Regions from separate parts of the Thalassotalea atypica genome, predicted to be linked through region 3. Evidence: predicted binding sites of a transcription regulator. Region 3 holds the regulator's gene; each other region holds the start of a gene.
What was found. The regulator sigma-54, encoded in region 3, starts transcription at its own class of promoters, with help from an activator protein. The targets are predictions, from matches to a motif close to GTTGGCACGNNNNTNGNNT.
Positions count from the first base shown of each region.

Region 1: a site for sigma-54 is predicted at 2,398-2,416, ahead of fliE (flagellar hook-basal body complex protein FliE). Genes of this name have one in related genera too.
Region 2: a site for sigma-54 is predicted at 1,479-1,497, ahead of QUE03_RS14505 (FimV/HubP family polar landmark protein). Genes of this name have one in related genera too.

Region 1 covers NZ_AP027364.1:890,373-896,057, forward strand. Annotated here, with positions in the region: gene QUE03_RS04145 (sensor histidine kinase) at 1-925, shown strand, start outside; gene QUE03_RS04150 (sigma-54-dependent transcriptional regulator) at 918-2,258, shown strand; gene fliE (flagellar hook-basal body complex protein FliE) at 2,464-2,787, shown strand; gene fliF (flagellar basal-body MS-ring/collar protein FliF) at 2,811-4,538, shown strand; gene fliG (flagellar motor switch protein FliG) at 4,531-5,580, shown strand; gene fliH (flagellar assembly protein FliH) at 5,606-5,685, shown strand, end outside.
Region 2 covers NZ_AP027364.1:3,140,549-3,146,233, reverse strand. Annotated here, with positions in the region: gene QUE03_RS14515 (4-phosphoerythronate dehydrogenase) at 1-229, shown strand, start outside; gene QUE03_RS14510 (aspartate-semialdehyde dehydrogenase) at 244-1,263, shown strand; gene QUE03_RS14505 (FimV/HubP family polar landmark protein) at 1,562-5,080, shown strand; gene truA (tRNA pseudouridine(38-40) synthase TruA) at 5,222-5,685, shown strand, end outside.
Region 3 covers NZ_AP027364.1:714,444-720,128, forward strand. Annotated here, with positions in the region: gene lptC (LPS export ABC transporter periplasmic protein LptC) at 1-243, shown strand, start outside; gene lptA (lipopolysaccharide transport periplasmic protein LptA) at 275-733, shown strand; gene lptB (LPS export ABC transporter ATP-binding protein) at 737-1,468, shown strand; gene QUE03_RS03320 (RNA polymerase factor sigma-54) at 1,521-3,029, shown strand; gene hpf (ribosome hibernation promoting factor) at 3,062-3,349, shown strand; gene ptsN (PTS IIA-like nitrogen regulatory protein PtsN) at 3,352-3,813, shown strand; gene rapZ (RNase adapter RapZ) at 3,810-4,664, shown strand; gene QUE03_RS03340 (HPr family phosphocarrier protein) at 4,670-4,945, shown strand; gene mgtE (magnesium transporter) at 5,145-5,685, shown strand, end outside.

The DNA.
Region 1 (5,685 bases), 180 kb from region 3:
AATTCTTGGTCAAGCGTGGTTTGATGTTATTCGTCGCTCTTTTAAACCCCGTGCCGATGATTGGCATGAGGTTTCATTAAAAGACGGCCGCCGCGTTAAACTAGAAATCACTGCGTTGGGTGAACAGCCGGGGCAACTGATCATGATCACTGACTTAACAGAGACCCGTTTACTTCAAGACAAATTAAGCCATATGCAGCGGTTATCATCATTAGGGCGCATGGTTTCAACCTTAGCACATCAAATTAGAACCCCATTATCTTCTGCTATGCTTTATGGCGCTAATTTAGGTAATACCAGTTTAAGCGATACCTCTCGCGTAAACTTTCAGGATAAATTGATGTCGAGGCTGCAAGACCTTGAAGCACAAGTAAATGATATGTTGTTGTTTGCCAAAAGTGGTAACCAGCAAGTGGTATCGACACTAGAAATGAATCAGCTTGTTGAAAAGTCAATTGCGTCAGTTGACGCCATACTGAAAAAGGCAGAAGCGAAAATTCACTTCACCCGTTGTGGCCGCGATTGCAAAGTCTTAGGCAATGAAAGTGCACTAATGGGTGCGCTTCAAAATTTATTCCAAAATAGTATCCAAGTGATAAAGACCAATGTTGAGATTTCAGTGAACATCGAAAGCCATGGCCAGCATGTTTATATCAGCATTAAAGATAATGGCAAGGGAATTGATCCCGAGTATGTAGACAAAATATTCGAACCGTTTTACACCTCTAGAGTGCAAGGTACCGGTTTGGGGCTTGCTGTCGTTAAATCGGTGGCAACCGCTCATCAAGGAGAAGTAAAACTGATCAGCCGCAAAGGCGAAGGTGCAAATTTCTGTATTAAGTTGCCCTTGTTGATGGCCGGTCAACCACTTAACAATAACCCTGTTGACCTTAGCAATCAGTTTCAGGAGGTAGCTCATGGATAACAGTAAAATACTCGTTGTTGAAGATGATGGAGGTTTACGTGAAGCGTTGGTGGATACTCTGCTACTTGCAGGTTATCAATGCGTGGCCGCTGAGTCTGGTGAGCAGGCGTTACTGGAGCTGAAAAACCATAAAATTGATTTAGTTGTCAGTGATGTGCAAATGGGTGGGATGTCAGGCTTATCGCTATTAAAAAGCATTAAAGCACAAAATCCGCAAATGCCCATGCTACTGATGACAGCTTACGGCACTATTGATGATGCAGTGCAAGCAATGCGTGATGGTGCCTGTAACTACATGGCAAAACCGTTTGCACCTGAAGTATTACTAAATATGGTCAGTCAGTATATTCCGCTTCAACAATGTGAAGAGAATACGCCGGTAGTGGCAGATAGCCAAAGCATCGAATTACTTAAACTGGCTAAAAAAGTTGCGTCTACCCAAGCCTCAGTCATGGTGCTTGGTCCAAGCGGCTCAGGTAAAGAAGTGCTAGCACAATATGTCCACCAACACTCAGCACGTAATACTGGGCCTTTTGTGGCGATTAACTGTGCAGCAATTCCTGAGAACATGCTTGAAGCCACTTTATTCGGTTATGAAAAAGGCGCGTTTACCGGTGCGATACAGGCTTGTCCCGGCAAGTTTGAACAAGCACAAGGTGGCACCATTTTATTGGATGAAATTACTGAAATGGATCTTGGTTTACAGGCTAAAATCCTTAGGGTATTACAAGAGCGAGAAGTCGAACGCTTAGGTGGCCGAAAAACAATAGACTTGGACGTACGAGTGATCGCCACCAGCAACCGTGATTTAAAAGAAGCGGTAAAGGCCGGAGAGTTCAGAGAAGATTTATATTATCGTTTGAATGTCTTTCCACTGACGTGGTTGCCGTTAGCCGAGCGCCGAGACGACATCATTCCTTTGACCAAACATTTGATTGAACGTCATTGTCAAAAAGAAGCTTGTGCTATTCCAAATTTAACCAGTGTTGCACGCAGTAAGTTACTTGCCTATGACTGGCCAGGAAATGTCAGAGAGCTTGATAATGTTGTACAACGGGCATTAATTTTACATGCTAACAATATCATTGAGGCCACCGATTTATTGATTGAAAACTTTGATACCCAAATATCCATTCATGCGCCAAATCCAACACAGCATGAAGACAAGCTGGGCAGTGAGTTAAAGCTCCAAGAGCATCAAATTATTCTCGATACGCTACAAGCTTGTCATGGTAGCCGCAAGGCAGTTGCTGAACGGTTAGGGATCAGTCCTCGTACGTTACGATATAAAATTGCCAAAATGCGAGACAGTGGTATCCAGATCCCCGCATAGTCAAATTCCCGCATAGTCAAATTTCCAAGTACATTTTTCCATCAGCCATGTCTAGTAATTCCATCAGCTAGGCGTGGCGACCTTTGTTTTAAAGTCTTATTATTCAAAGATATAACTGTTTGTTTCTTTTTGTAACCCTATTGGCATCATGATTGCTTTATTTAAAGTTAGAAATACATAACGTTTTTTTGACAGGACAATCATCATGGATATCAAAGCAAATTCATTATTTTCGCAAATGCAGGCGATGTCTCTTGAGGCGACAGGTAATCGTGGTAGCGAAATTAAGTCTGTCAATTCATCTGGCGGTGATTTTGGCAATTTATTAAAGTCGGCCATTGAAAACGTTAACGAAATTCAGCAAGACGCAGGCAGTAAAAGAACAGCATTTGAGCTTGGCGATAGCCGAGTGACTTTAGCCGATACGATGATCGCCGCTCAGAAAGCGTCAGTCGCATTTGATGCCACCGTGCAAGTGAGAAATAAATTTGTCGAAGCATACAAAGAAATCATGAGCATGCCGGTTTAACCAAGAAATAGCGGAGAAGTATAGTGGCTGATATGAGTAATTCGACTGCAATGGTGTCACCTGAAGGTGGCAATGACTTACTTGCCCTTGATGGTGATGATAGTGTCGCAGATGAGAAACAATCAGGTTTTTCGGCAACTTTGGGAAATGTTGACGTACTCCGCCAACTAACCATAATCATGGCATTGGCAATATGCTTAGCCATTGCTGTGTTTGTGATCATGTGGATAAACCAACCGGAATATCGCATTCTAACCAAATTGCCGACCCAAGAGCTCATCGAAACGATGGACTTTTTAGACGCCAACAAAGTCGATTACAAACAAGAAAGCAATATCATCTCTGTTCGAAATGATGAATACCAGCAAATTAAGCTAATGCTGGCCCGTGAAGGTTTGAATCAAGAGCCAGATCAAGGCACTGATATTATTATGAAAGACATGGGCTTTGGTGTCAGTCAGCGTATGGAAACTGAACGGCTAAAACATGGCCGAGAATTACAACTGGCTAGAACCATTGAACAGCTTCAAAAAATCTCTCGTGCTAAAGTGTTGTTAGCCATCCCTCGAGAAAATGTCTTTGCCCGAAAGCAAAAGAGCGCCTCCGCTACTGTTGTGGTAACAATACAGCGTAATAGAATGTTATCGGAAGAAGAAGTTGACTCCGTTGTTGATATCGTTGCCTCAGCCGTACAAGGGTTAACGCCTAATCGCGTGACGGTAACTGATCAAAATGGACGTTTACTTAATTCAGGCTCTCAAGATTCGGTTTCATCACGTTCACGTAAAGAATTTGAAATTGAACAAAAACGTGAAGCGGAATATATGGAGAAAATTGACTCCATTCTTATTCCTGTCGTAGGGCTTGGCAACTATACATCGCAAGTCGATGTCACTATGGATTTTACCAATTCGGAAGAAACATCGCGCCGTTACAACCCCGATTTACCTGCGCTTCGCAGTGAAATGAAAGTTGAAGACAACTCAATCGGTGGTGCATTAGGTGGCATACCTGGTGCATTAAGCAATCAGCCGCCGCTTGAATCTGACATTCCAGAAAACGCGACAGGTGGCGCCAATTCACAACGTGTCATGCCTACTCGAAAGCACTCAGAATCGACAAAAAATTATGAGCTAGATGAATCGATCAGTTACACCAAACAACAAACAGGTGTTATCCGTCGTATAACTGTTTCAGTGGCATTGGACTACTTAAACTCAGTGGGGGCAGAAGGTGCAGTAACGCAAACTCCGCGCTCAGTGCAAGAACTTGCCAATATACGTCGACTGCTTCAAGGCAGCATTGGTTTTGACCTGCAACGTGGTGACACATTGGACGTAGTGACTTTGCCGTTCTCACGGGTTGATGTTGGTGAAGAAGTTCAGATACCAATTTATCAGCAGCCTTGGTTTATGCAAACCATGAAGATGGCACTGGGGGCATTGGTCATAATTGTTCTCATTATCTTCGTTATTCGTCCAATGCTTAAACGTCTATTGCACCCAGAGCAAACACCGGCGGACTATGGCGATAAATCTCTTGATACGCATATCGATCTAGGCGATGAAACCATGGATATGTTAACATCTGACTTCGACGCAGGCGCGGTAGGATTCGCTCCAGACGGTAGCCTACAACTACCTGATCTACATCGTGACGAAGATGTCCTAAAAGCAGTTCGAGCGCTGGTTGCTAACGAGCCTGAACTATCCTCTCAAGTTGTGAAAAGTTGGTTGATTGAAGATGAGTGATGAATCACAAGAATTAGCCCCAATGGCTAGTGGCTTTGACGTTGATAAACTCGACGGTGTCGAAAAAGCCTCAATATTATTATTAAGCTTATCTGAAGAAGATGCCGCGCAAATTCTTAAGCATTTAGAGCCAAAGCAAGTGCAACAGGTCGGTATGGTCATGGCGGCGATGGAAGATTTTACCCAAGAGAAAATCACTGCCGTTCACAAGCTGTTTATCAATGAAATTCAAAACTTCAGTACCATAGGTTTCCAATCAGAAGAGTTTGTGCGTAAAGCGCTTACTGCGGCATTAGGTGAAGACAAAGCCGGTAATTTAATTGATCAGATTGTAATGGGGGGCGGCGCCAAAGGCCTTGATTCATTGAAATGGATGGATTCAAAACAAGTGGCGAATATTATTCGTAACGAACATCCGCAAATTCAGACTATCGTGATGTCATACCTAGACCCTGAACAGTCAGCTGAAATATTAAGTCAGTTCTCAGAAAAAGTGCGTTTAGATCTAATGATGCGTATTGCTAATTTAGAAGAAGTACAGCCGGCTGCACTACAAGAGCTGAACGAGATTATGGAAAAACAATTTGCTGGCCAAGCCGGTGCACAAGCAGCGAAAATGGGTGGCCTTAAAGCTGCCGCTGATATCATGAACTACTTAGATACGAATGTAGAAGGTATGTTGATGGACTCAATTCGCGAGCATGACGAAGAAATGAGTCAACAAATTCAAGATCTTATGTTCGTCTTTGAAAACTTGGCTGATGTTGACGACCGAGGTATCCAAGCAATACTGAAAGATGTACAACAAGACGCGCTAATGAAAGCGATCAAAGGTGCGGATGACGCTCTGAAAGAAAAAATCCTTAGCAATATGTCTAAACGTGCGGCAGAAATGCTGGCTGATGATCTTGAGGCCATGGGACCTGTGCGTATTAGCGAAGTCGAAGCGGCACAAAAAGAAATTCTTTCAGTTGCTCGACGATTATCTGACGCCGGTGAAATTATGCTAGGTGGTGCTGGCGGCGGCGATGAGTTCTTATAATGAACTCCCTTAATGGCAGTGTATAATGACAGAGACCGAGAAAAAACAAGCTAGTTTAAACGAAAGTACCGACAAAAGTGCGACACCAGATCAAGACATTATTTG
Region 2 (5,685 bases), 2.0 Mb from region 3:
AATAAATCAACATTTTGATGAAAATTTGCTAAACGCACTCACCAAAATGGTATACGATGTTAGGCGTGACGATGCGATATTTCGTCAGCAAATAAACGAACATGGCTTTGATCATATTAGAAAAACCTACCCGGCTCGCAGGGAGTTTTCCTCGGTCATTGTTTCTTGTTCAAAAGGTGCTAATAGCAATGGGTGCTATGGTGTCGGATTCAGTCAGCCGCAGAGATAAAAAGAGAGAGGAGCATGACGCAAAAATTTGATGTTTGTGTATTAGGCGCAACAGGCTTAGTAGGCAAAACTATTATCGAAATCCTAGAACAAAGAGATTTTCCTGTAAATAAAATTTATCCATTAGCGAGTGCTCGCTCAGCTGGTGAATTTATCGAGTTTAATGGAGAGTCAGTTGAAGTACTTGATGCAGACAATTTTGATTGGAGCTTAGCGCAAATAGGCTTTTTCTCAGCTGGTGGCGCAACGTCAGCTAAGTATGCCCCAATGGCTGGTGATGCAGGTTGTATTGTTATTGATAATACCTCTGAGTATCGTTATGAAGCTGACATTCCACTCGTGGTTCCTGAAGTAAATCCTCAGGCATTAGCGGAATATCGTAATCGTAATATTATCGCCAATCCTAATTGCTCAACCATTCAAATGATGGTGGCATTAAAACCTATTTATGATGCAGTTGGTATTGATCGCATAAATGTTAGTACCTATCAATCGGTATCTGGTGCGGGTAAAGAGGCGATGGATGAATTGGCTAAACAATGCGCTGATTTATTAAGTGGTAAACCGGTTGACCCGAAAGCATTTTCTCGTCAAATTGCCTTCAATGTGATCCCACAAATTGATGTGTTTCTTGACAATGGTTACACCAAAGAAGAAATGAAAATGGTTTGGGAAACGAAGAAAATCTTAGGAGATGAAACAGTAATGGTTAATCCAACAGCTGTTCGTGTTCCAGTATTCTTTGGCCATGGTGAAGCGTTACATATCGAAACCAGAACGCAAACGTCAGCAGAAGAAGTTAAAGCCCTCCTTCAACAAGCCGAAGGGATCGTTGTTTGTGAAAATGACGAAGACTTCCCTACTCAAATTGGTGATGCTAGCGGTAAAGATGAGACATTTGTTGGTCGAATTCGTGAAGACATCAGTCACCCTAATGGCATCAACATGTGGATTGTTGCAGATAATGTTCGTAAAGGCGCGGCTACTAATAGCATTCAAATTGCGGAATTATTGATTAAAGATTATTTATCGTAATCACTAAATATCCCTACTAAAGATAATCAGAAGATTGCCGAAAAAACAATAACGAGTTAACGTTATCGTTGTGGCAACTTCTGATTTTTTTATGGCAAAAGTTTACCGCCAACGTAAGAAATTGAACACAGTTGAGCACTGCCGGTTTATAGAAAGGTGAATGCTGTTAATTTATTTGAGCCATTGATGGCTTGGAACATGGTGTTTTAATTACAGTTGGAATAAACTTTGCATTTATAGCTGTTGGAAAAGTATCGCCAAAATTTTGGCATTTGTAGTAATCACTAGGGATCAATTGATGCATCGACTGTTCAACCTGTGCCTGTGGCAGGTTTTATTTGCAGGAGTTCTGCTTACAAACGCGCCGACAATTTCAGCTCAAGATGCTGGAGTGAGTATTCGTGGACCGAAAAGTACAGACGCATATCCATATCGACGATATGGACCTATCAATTCCAATGACACTTTATGGAAAATAGCGACAAAAGTCCGCCCTAGTGAGAAAGTCTCTATTTATCAAGTCATGCAAGCATTGTATGAATTAAACCCACAGGCATTTGCAAATAACAATATTAATCATCTGATTGACGGTAAGCATCTGGTCATTCCTACGTTGGCTGACGTTAGAGTAGTTGATGAAAATCAAGCACGGAAAAAATCTCAAGACGATGCGAAAGCTTGGCAAAGTGTAGACAAAACCAGTACTGAAGAGCCAAAGAAAATCGTTGAAAAATCTGCTTCACAAAAAGACTTAGAAGAAGCAAAAGTAGAAATTAATGAGCAATTACAAACCATTGATAATGAGCAGAAAGGGCGTCTTGAAACCATTCAGCGAGATGTGCTTGATTCAATTGATGGCTTGCAAGCAATCTTAAGAGAAAATGAAGCACTTAAAAAACGCTTAGGTGATTTCAATGAGCAACTTGGCACAATGCAAAGTGAAGTCGCAAAAGGGCAAGAAGTCAAACGTGATATGGACGATATGCTTGCGCTGCAACGAGAATTGCTGGCAAAGGTAGAAGAGCGAGAGCGACAATTACTATTAGAAAAAGAACGCGCATTCACCTCTAGCATTTGGTTTAAAATATTATTAGGTACTATACCTACTCTGTTAATTCTAAGCGTAGTGATGTTCATCTTACGTAAGAAAAAGCAACCCGAAACCGTCACAAACAATGAGATTGCTGAAGTAGCAACACCAGAAGCCGCAAAAACTGAAGTTAAAGACATTGACGAGCCATTGACGTTGGACGATGAGCTTTCGCTCGATGGCGAATTATCATTAGATGATGAACTGGCGCTAGACCTTGGTGAAGATGAGGGTAGTAGTGGACTGTTTGCTGATGATTTGGATGATGAGCTTGATGATGAACTTAGTGATGATGATGTTATTCATTTAGATGATGCGTTAGACGATTTGGATGACTTGGATGACCTTGAAGATATTTCTTTAGATGAAAATATTGGTGATGATTTAGACAGCTTGGATGAGCTAGACGATGTTGTATCTTCGGATGATCTGGGCGATGTACTTCTTGATGAACAAGACAGTGATGAAGGGGAGCCGCTCGAAGGCGGGGAGCTTGATCAAAATGCCTTAGATGATTTATTGTCAGGCGTCGCAGATGATGAGGAAGAATCTGAGCCACTAGAAGGTGGTGAATTAGGACAAAGTGACCTAGATGATTTGCTCAGTGGTCTAGACACTGCTGCGCCAGACGATAGTGAGACAGATAGTGATGATGAGATAAATGTTGATGACTTCCTTGATGATCCAATCGACAGTGAGGATGAACTTACTGAAATAGCCGATGATGCAGACGTTACCGATCCTGATGACATTGATGCGTTATTGGCGAGTGCGGCATCACCAGAAGTGTCAAATAAGGCTGATGAGATTGCCGATGGTGCAGACGTTACCGATCCTGATGACATTGATGCGTTATTGGCGAGTGCGGCATCACCAGAAGTGTCAAATAAGGCTGATGAGATTGCCGATGATGCAGACGTTACCGATCCTGATGACATTGATGCGTTATTGGCGAGTGCGGCATCACCAGAAGTGTCAAATAAGGCTGATGAGATTGCCGATGGTGCAGACGTTACCGATCCTGATGACATTGATGCGTTATTAGCGAGCGCGGCATCACCAGAAGTGCCAAATAGAGCTGATGAGATTGCCGATGGTGCAGATGTTACTGACCCTGATGACATTGATGCGTTATTAGCGAGCGCGGCATCACCAGAAGTGCGAAATAAAGCTGATGAGATTGCCGATGGTGCAGATGTTACTGACCCTGATGATATTGATGCGTTATTGGCGAGCGCGGCATCACCAGAAGTGCCAAATAAAGCTGATGAAATTGCCGATGGTGCAGACGTTACTGACCCTGATGACATTGATGCGTTATTAGCGAGCGCGGCATCACCAGAAGTGCCAAATAAAGCTGATGAGATTGCCGATGGTGCAGATGTTACTGACCCTGATGATATTGATGCGTTATTAGCGAGCGCGGCATCACCAGAATTGCCAAATAAAGCTGATGAGATTGCCGATGGTGCAGACGTTACTGACCCTGATGACATTGATGCATTATTGGCGAGTGCAGGCGTAGGGTCTGAGCCGGAATCAGCTTCAAAAGCACAGAAAATAATAACAGAACCTGAAGATATTGACGCCATAATTGATAGCTTAAATAGTGAAGTAAATGAAGAGCCGCAGCAGCATGAGATCACCGATCCAAAGGAAATTGATGCGTTATTAGAGCAAGAGCCTATTGATGATTTAAATGGTGTTATCGAGGTTGAAACAGATTCAACCGAAGAAGAGAGTGAGCACAAATCTCTTATTGAAGGATTTAGTGAAGAGTATGTTGCTCCGTTTTTACAAGTCGACTTTAGTGATATTACGTCTGAAACAGAAGAAAACGAAGTCACAGGCTCTACGGAAGAGGTAGTTGCAGTAGACCCTGCAATCGATAAATTCCTTAATATTGATGATCAAGGTGATGCACAGGAAGATAATATTCTTGCGGATGATATCGACATAGATGCGTTGATTTCACAAGAGCAGGCGAGCGATGATGTGATTATTGATGTAGGTGATGACATCCTCGGCAGTATTAGTGACTCACAAGAAGATAATGCTATCGACGATGAAACATTGTCAGCGATGGAAGGTGACTTTGATGAATCTACTTTGTCAGAGCTACTTAAAGAGGAAAAAGATCCAGTTCCTCCAGTCGAATTAACACCGGACTTCACTGACAGTAATGTATTAGCTGATTTACTTGCGGAAGAAAAAGTTGAAACTGATGACGTTTCTGAAGCTAATGTTATTGAAGATATCCAAGAATTAGACAGCTTAGACTTTGATGAATTATTGGCAAATATTGAGGAGTCTTCGTCTGGAGGTGATGATTCATTTGATCTAACTGATAATTTAGATATTGATGATGAGATTGATCTAGGTGATGACTTAGATGTCGATATTGATGCCGACAGTGAGAGCATTGAAGATGATTTTGTTTCAGTTGATTCCTTATTGTCTGAATCACTTGATAAGCAAAAAGATGATGAACCATACAACAAAACTAATATTGATGTCGGCTTAGGTGATTTTCCTGAATTCACTAATGACATTAATGACGTTAATGTCGATGACGATGATAATGGCATTGCAGCAAAATTAGATTTAGCCAAGGTCTATATAGAAATCGGTGATAAGGAAAATGCTGAAATTATTTTGCAAGATGTGGTCAAGCTCGGTGATGCACAACAACAATTCGATGCGCAGCAGTTATTAGATAACCTCTAATTTCATCGTCGATACAGCTGAACCAAATAAAACGCCGCTGTTATAGCGGCGTTTTTGTATTCTACAAAAAATGCTCAGATTTGAACTTGGTGTTCGAGTAAAAATCGTGGATAATGCGCGGCTAGAATTTGAGGACAGCACATGCGTTACGCTTTAGGTATTGAATACGACGGTAAAAATTATTGCGGGTGGCAACGCCAAAACCATTCTCCTAGTGTACAAGAAAACCTAGAGAACGCTTTGTCAAAAATTGCTGCTGAGCCTATCAGTGTTGTATGTTCTGGGAGAACTGATACTGGTGTCAGTGCAACGAACCAAGTGGTTCACTTTGATACCGACAAAACTCGAAAAGACGTTGCATGGACATTGGGCGTCAATACCAACCTGCCTAAAGATATTGCCGTACGTTGGGTAAAACAAGTAGATGACGAGTTTCATGCTCGCTTTAGCGCAACGGCACGCCGTTATCGATATATCATTCATAATACGCGCCTACGTCCAGCAATCTTATCGAGTGGCGTTACATTTTGTCAGCACCCTTTAGATGAAAAACTAATGAATCAGGCTGCACAAGCGCTCGTTGGAAAACATGACTTTACTTCGTT
Region 3 (5,685 bases):
CGTGTCGTTTTAAAAAATCGCGTAATATTAAAGGCAACAGAAGAAAATAGTCTGATTCAAGAGATTCATTGCAAATACTTAGAGTTAGATTTAAATACAAACATTATTAGTTCAGATCAGACCATTTTGATTCAAGGTAAAAATTTTACTATGTATGGCTCTGGCTTGATTATCGATCTTAATACAACACAGATGACACTAACTGAGCATGTACAAACAATTTATAAAAAAATTACTGGCTAGTATTGTGATAATGACCACAAGTTTGGTCCTTATGACAACAGCACAAGCAGCAAAGGATGATCTTGAGCGAGAGATTGTAATTAAATCTAAGCGTCAGGCAGGTGATCTTAAAAATAAGATCGCGAGTTATCTAGACGATGTCGTCATTACACAAGGATCCTTGACGATCAAGGCTGATCTGGTTCAAGTGTACAGCCAAATTGACCATGACACAGAAACCTATGTGGCTAAAGGCAATCCAGCACATTTTGAACAACAATTAGAAGACGGTACAAAAATAACCCTTGAAGCCGACGAAATTACATATGAGCCATTCAATTACATTATCACCATTTCAGGTAATGCGGTTTTACGTCAAGCAGGTAGTGAAGTTACAGGAAGTAAAATTGTCTACAACACACAAACTGAACAATTAAATGCAGAAAGTGGCAGTAGTGCAGATGAAACCGTGACCACGATATTAAAACCCAAAGCAAAGGACAAAAAGTAACGAATGAGCGAAGTTACATTAGAGGCCAAAGGGCTTGCTAAGTCTTACAAAGGTCGTCGGGTTGTCAAAGACGTCAGTTTAAAGGTCAGTCAAGGTCAAATTGTTGGCCTATTAGGCCCCAATGGTGCAGGCAAAACAACCTCGTTTTATATGATCGTTGGTCTAGTACCTAACGACGCCGGTGCCATTTTTTTAAACGGTGAAGATCTTACTTTATTACCTATGCACGATCGTGCAAGGAGAGGAATAGGCTACTTACCACAAGAAGCATCAATATTTCGAAAACTGACCGTGCATGACAATATCATGGCGATTTTGCAAACTCGAAAAGATCTAGATGATGTACAAAGACAAGAAAAACTGGAACATTTGGTTGAAGAGTTTAATATCGGCCATATAACAGATAATACAGGCATGAGTTTATCGGGTGGTGAACGACGCCGTGTTGAAATAGCTAGGGCATTGGCTGCCGATCCTCAATTTATTTTATTGGATGAGCCATTTGCTGGTGTAGATCCAATTTCGGTTGGCGATATTAAAAAAATCATTTTACACTTAAAAAATCGTGGCATAGGTATTTTGATCACAGACCACAATGTACGTGAAACATTAGATGTTTGTGAGCATGCATATATAGTTAGTCATGGTGAACTTATTGCAGAAGGTGATTCGGATCAAATTCTAGCGAATCAACATGTCAGGGATGTGTACCTTGGTGAACAATTCACGCTATAGTAATAGTGTGCTTAGCAACGTGATTACAACAATAGGAAATCAATAAACGTAGATGCGCCCATCACTGCAACTCCGCATAGGACAGCAACTAACAATGACGCCACAGTTGCAACAAGCGATAAAGCTTTTGCAATTGTCGACATTAGATTTGCAACAAGAAATCCAAGAAGCATTGGAAAGCAATCCATTGTTAGAAGTGGATGAATCAGTACCGTCAACTCAAGACGAAAAAGACACATCTATTGAAGAAGCGTCTTACTCTGCTAGTGCGGAAAATGAACAAGCTCCACAGTTAGACGGTAGTGAAGATTCAACACCAACCAATGACGAAGTCAGTACGACAGAAGTCATGGAAAAAAACGACATCCCTGAAGAGCTAAGTGTAGACTCTACTTGGGATGACAGTTTTAGTGCCGGCGTGTCCAGTGGCGGTGTTTCAGCCCCTTCAGAAGATTTTACCTACCAAGGTGAAACGAGCGAGTCAATCCAAGACCATTTACGTTGGCAAATGGATTTAACCCCTTTTTCAGAAACTGATTCAGCAATAGCTACAGCCATTATTGATGCGGTGGATGATGCAGGCTATTTGACAGTATCAAGCGAAGAAGTGTTGGAGAGCGTAGGCACTGAAGGTTTAGAACTTGACGAAGTTGAAGCGGTATTAAAACGTATCAATATGTTTGACCCTATTGGGGTTGCAGCGCGCACAATAGCTGAGTGTTTGACCATTCAATTAAATCAGTTTGACGAAAATACGCCGTACCTTAGCGATGCGAAATTGATAATTAAAGAACATATTGATTTACTTGGCAATCGCGACTATCGTCAGATTATGCGTAAGGCTCGTTTGAAGGAAGAACAGCTTCGAGAAGCTTTGCGTTTGATTCAAACGTTAAACCCTCGCCCTGGTGATGCAATTGTACAAGGCGATGACCAATACGTAATTCCTGATGTATCTGTTGAAAAGAAAAATGGTCGTTGGGTTGTTGAATTAAATCCAAGTACTGCACCGCGTTTGTCCATTAACCAGCAATATGCAGCATTAACTAAAACCATGAAGTCTTCAGATGATAACCAATTCATCCGTTCAAACCTCCAAGAAGCTAAGTGGTTTATTAAAAGTTTAGAAAGTAGAAACGATACATTATTGAAAGTATCAAATTGTATTGTCCAACGTCAGCAAGGTTTTTTTGAGTATGGCCCAGAGGCAATGCGTCCTATGGTGCTTAACGATATCGCTGAAGCTGTTGATATGCATGAATCAACAATTTCCCGTGTAACTACACAAAAATACATGCACACTCCGAGAGGGATTTTTGAACTTAAATACTTCTTCTCAAGTCACGTAAGTACCGAAAACGGAGGAGAATGTTCATCGACGGCAATAAGAGCTTTAATCAAGAAACTCGTCTCGGCAGAAACGCCGGCTAAACCATTGAGCGATAGTAAAATGGCAGAGCTGCTTGCAGAACAAGGTATTAATGTTGCCAGAAGAACGATAGCCAAATATCGAGAATCTTTGTCTATTCCTCCATCTAACCAAAGAAAGAGCTTACTTTAAGCCTTTATTCAACAACATAAGGATTTCCGCTTATGCAAATTAATCTTACAGGTCACCACGTCGAAATCACTCAATCAATGCGTGAGTATGTTAACTCTAAGTTCGCTAAATTAGAGCGACATTTTGACCACATTAATAACGTCTATGTTGTTTTAACTGTAGAAAAACTAAATCAAGTTGCGGAAGCGACCGTTCATTTAAACGGGAGTGAGGTTCATGCAAAAGCTGATAATCACGACATGTATGCTTCAATTGATGGACTTATCGATAAATTAGATCGCCAAATTCTAAAATATAAAGGCAAAATCACACAACATTAATCATGAAGTTGCAAGATATCTTAACTGTGGACTGCACTCAATGTGCAGTTCCACTCAATAGCAAAAAACGAATTCTTGAACATATTTGTAGTATTGCTACCAATAAAATCCCAGAACACACTAAATTTGAGCTGCTTGAAAGCCTGATGGAACGAGAAAAGATGGGCAGTACAGGTATTGGCAATGGTATCGCTATACCTCATGGACGGTTGAGCAAAACCTCTCAAGTTATTGCGGTGTTTTTAACCACGGAACAAGCATTGAGTTTTGATGCGATAGATAATCGCGCTGTGGATATTTTTGTTGCTCTGTTTGTCCCAGAAGATTGTTGTAAAGAACATTTATCTACATTACAAAGTATTGCTCGGCTTTTAAGTAATAAAAAACTCTGTAAACAAATTAGAAAAAGCTCCTCAAATGAAGCGTTATTTGAACTGATTTCAAATACGAGTGAAATTACATGAAACTGATTATTCTTAGTGGTCGCTCAGGTTCAGGGAAATCTGTCGCACTTAGAGTTCTAGAAGATTTAGGTTATTATTGCGTTGATAATATTCCTGTTAATCTACTCCCAGCACTTACACATACCGTTATCAATGAATATGATACCGTAGCCGTCAGTCTTGATGTTCGTAATTTACCTGCTGATCCTAATGATATTAAAGAAATCATTGAGTATTTGCCGTCAGCGGTTGAACTGACCATATTGTACCTTGACGCTAATGACAGTGATCTTATTCGTCGTTTCAGTGAAACAAGACGCTTACACCCGTTAATCAGAAAAAATATGGCACTTGATCAAGCAATATCTTTGGAAAAGAAGCTGCTTGAGCCGATCGCAACACGCGCCGATTTATACATCAACACTAGCCAATTATCTCCACATCAATTATCAGACCTTGTCCGTGAGCGAATTTTAGGCAAGAAAACTGGTGCTATGGTGTTAGTGTTTGAATCGTTTGGTTTTAAACATGGTATTCCACAGGATGCTGACTACGTTTTTGATGCCCGCTTTCTACCTAATCCGTTTTGGGATAAAGAGCTAAAGGGACAAACCGGACTTGATCAACCTGTTAAAGATTTTCTTGATAGAGAGCCTATCGTGACTAAATTTGTCTGGCAAATAAATAGTTTTTTAATGACGTGGTTGCCACATCTTGAGCGAAATAATCGCAGTTATGTCACTATCGCTATAGGGTGCACCGGTGGAAAGCATCGTTCGGTTTATATTGCTGAACTACTAGCAAATAATTTCCGAAAGGAACGCGAAGACATTCAATCTCGCCATCGTGATCTTAATGTTAAGTCGAGTTAGCTTACATGACGCAAGTCAAGAAAGAAGTCACTATAGCCAATAAGCTGGGGCTGCATGCCAGAGCCGCAACAAAATTGGTTCAGTTAAGCCAAAATTTCTCCTCGAAAGTGCACCTTGAGCTTGAAGGCAATAATGCTGATGCGACAAGTATTATGGCGCTGATGTTATTGGCTGGCGCACAAGGTAAAAAAGTCACAGTTATTGCTACAGGTGAAGATGCTCAATTAGCCTGTGAAAGTATTTGTCAGCTAATCAATGAAAAGTTTGATGAGGCTGAATAAAACACCTTCCAGCACAAAAATAACTACTGTAAAAAACCACTTATTTAAGATACACTTGCATTAAGCTTTGACGTATTCTCTCCTGGTTTTTTAGAACAGCTTTATTGCGTTAAACGCTCAAATTCCACACTTATCGTTTCAAATGTTAATAGATATGCCTATTTCAATAGGGACGATCTATTACGGTACAGGGTGATTTATGCCGGAAATTTCAGAACAAGAATACAATCAGCAACGTCTGCTACAAGTCAATGAAGCACTTGGTAGCGGAATGTTTGTCTATGTGCGTAAATTGCTTCAGAAATTACCGCCCTTTGATATTGCCCTTATTCTTGAATCTTCGACAGCTAAAAGCCGATCGGTTTTATGGCAGTTAATCGATCCTGATCATCATGGTGAAGTATTAGAAGAACTTAGTGAAGAAGTTCGCAAAGGGATCTTAAAAAGCATGCGTCCAGAAAAGGTCGCTGCGGTTGCCGAAGGCATGGACGTTGATGATTTAGCTGAAGTATTAAGAACACTACCTGACGCGGTCTATCAGGAAGTTATTAACTCCATGGATACGCAAGACCGATCCCGCGTTGAAATGGCACTGGCATTTGAGGAAGATACCGCGGGCGGTATCATGAACACCGATACCATTACGATTCGCCCAGATGTTTCTGTCGATGTTGTTTTACGGTATTTACGTTTAAAAGGTGAACTGCCTGAAGCCACAGATTCTTTCTATGTTGTAGATA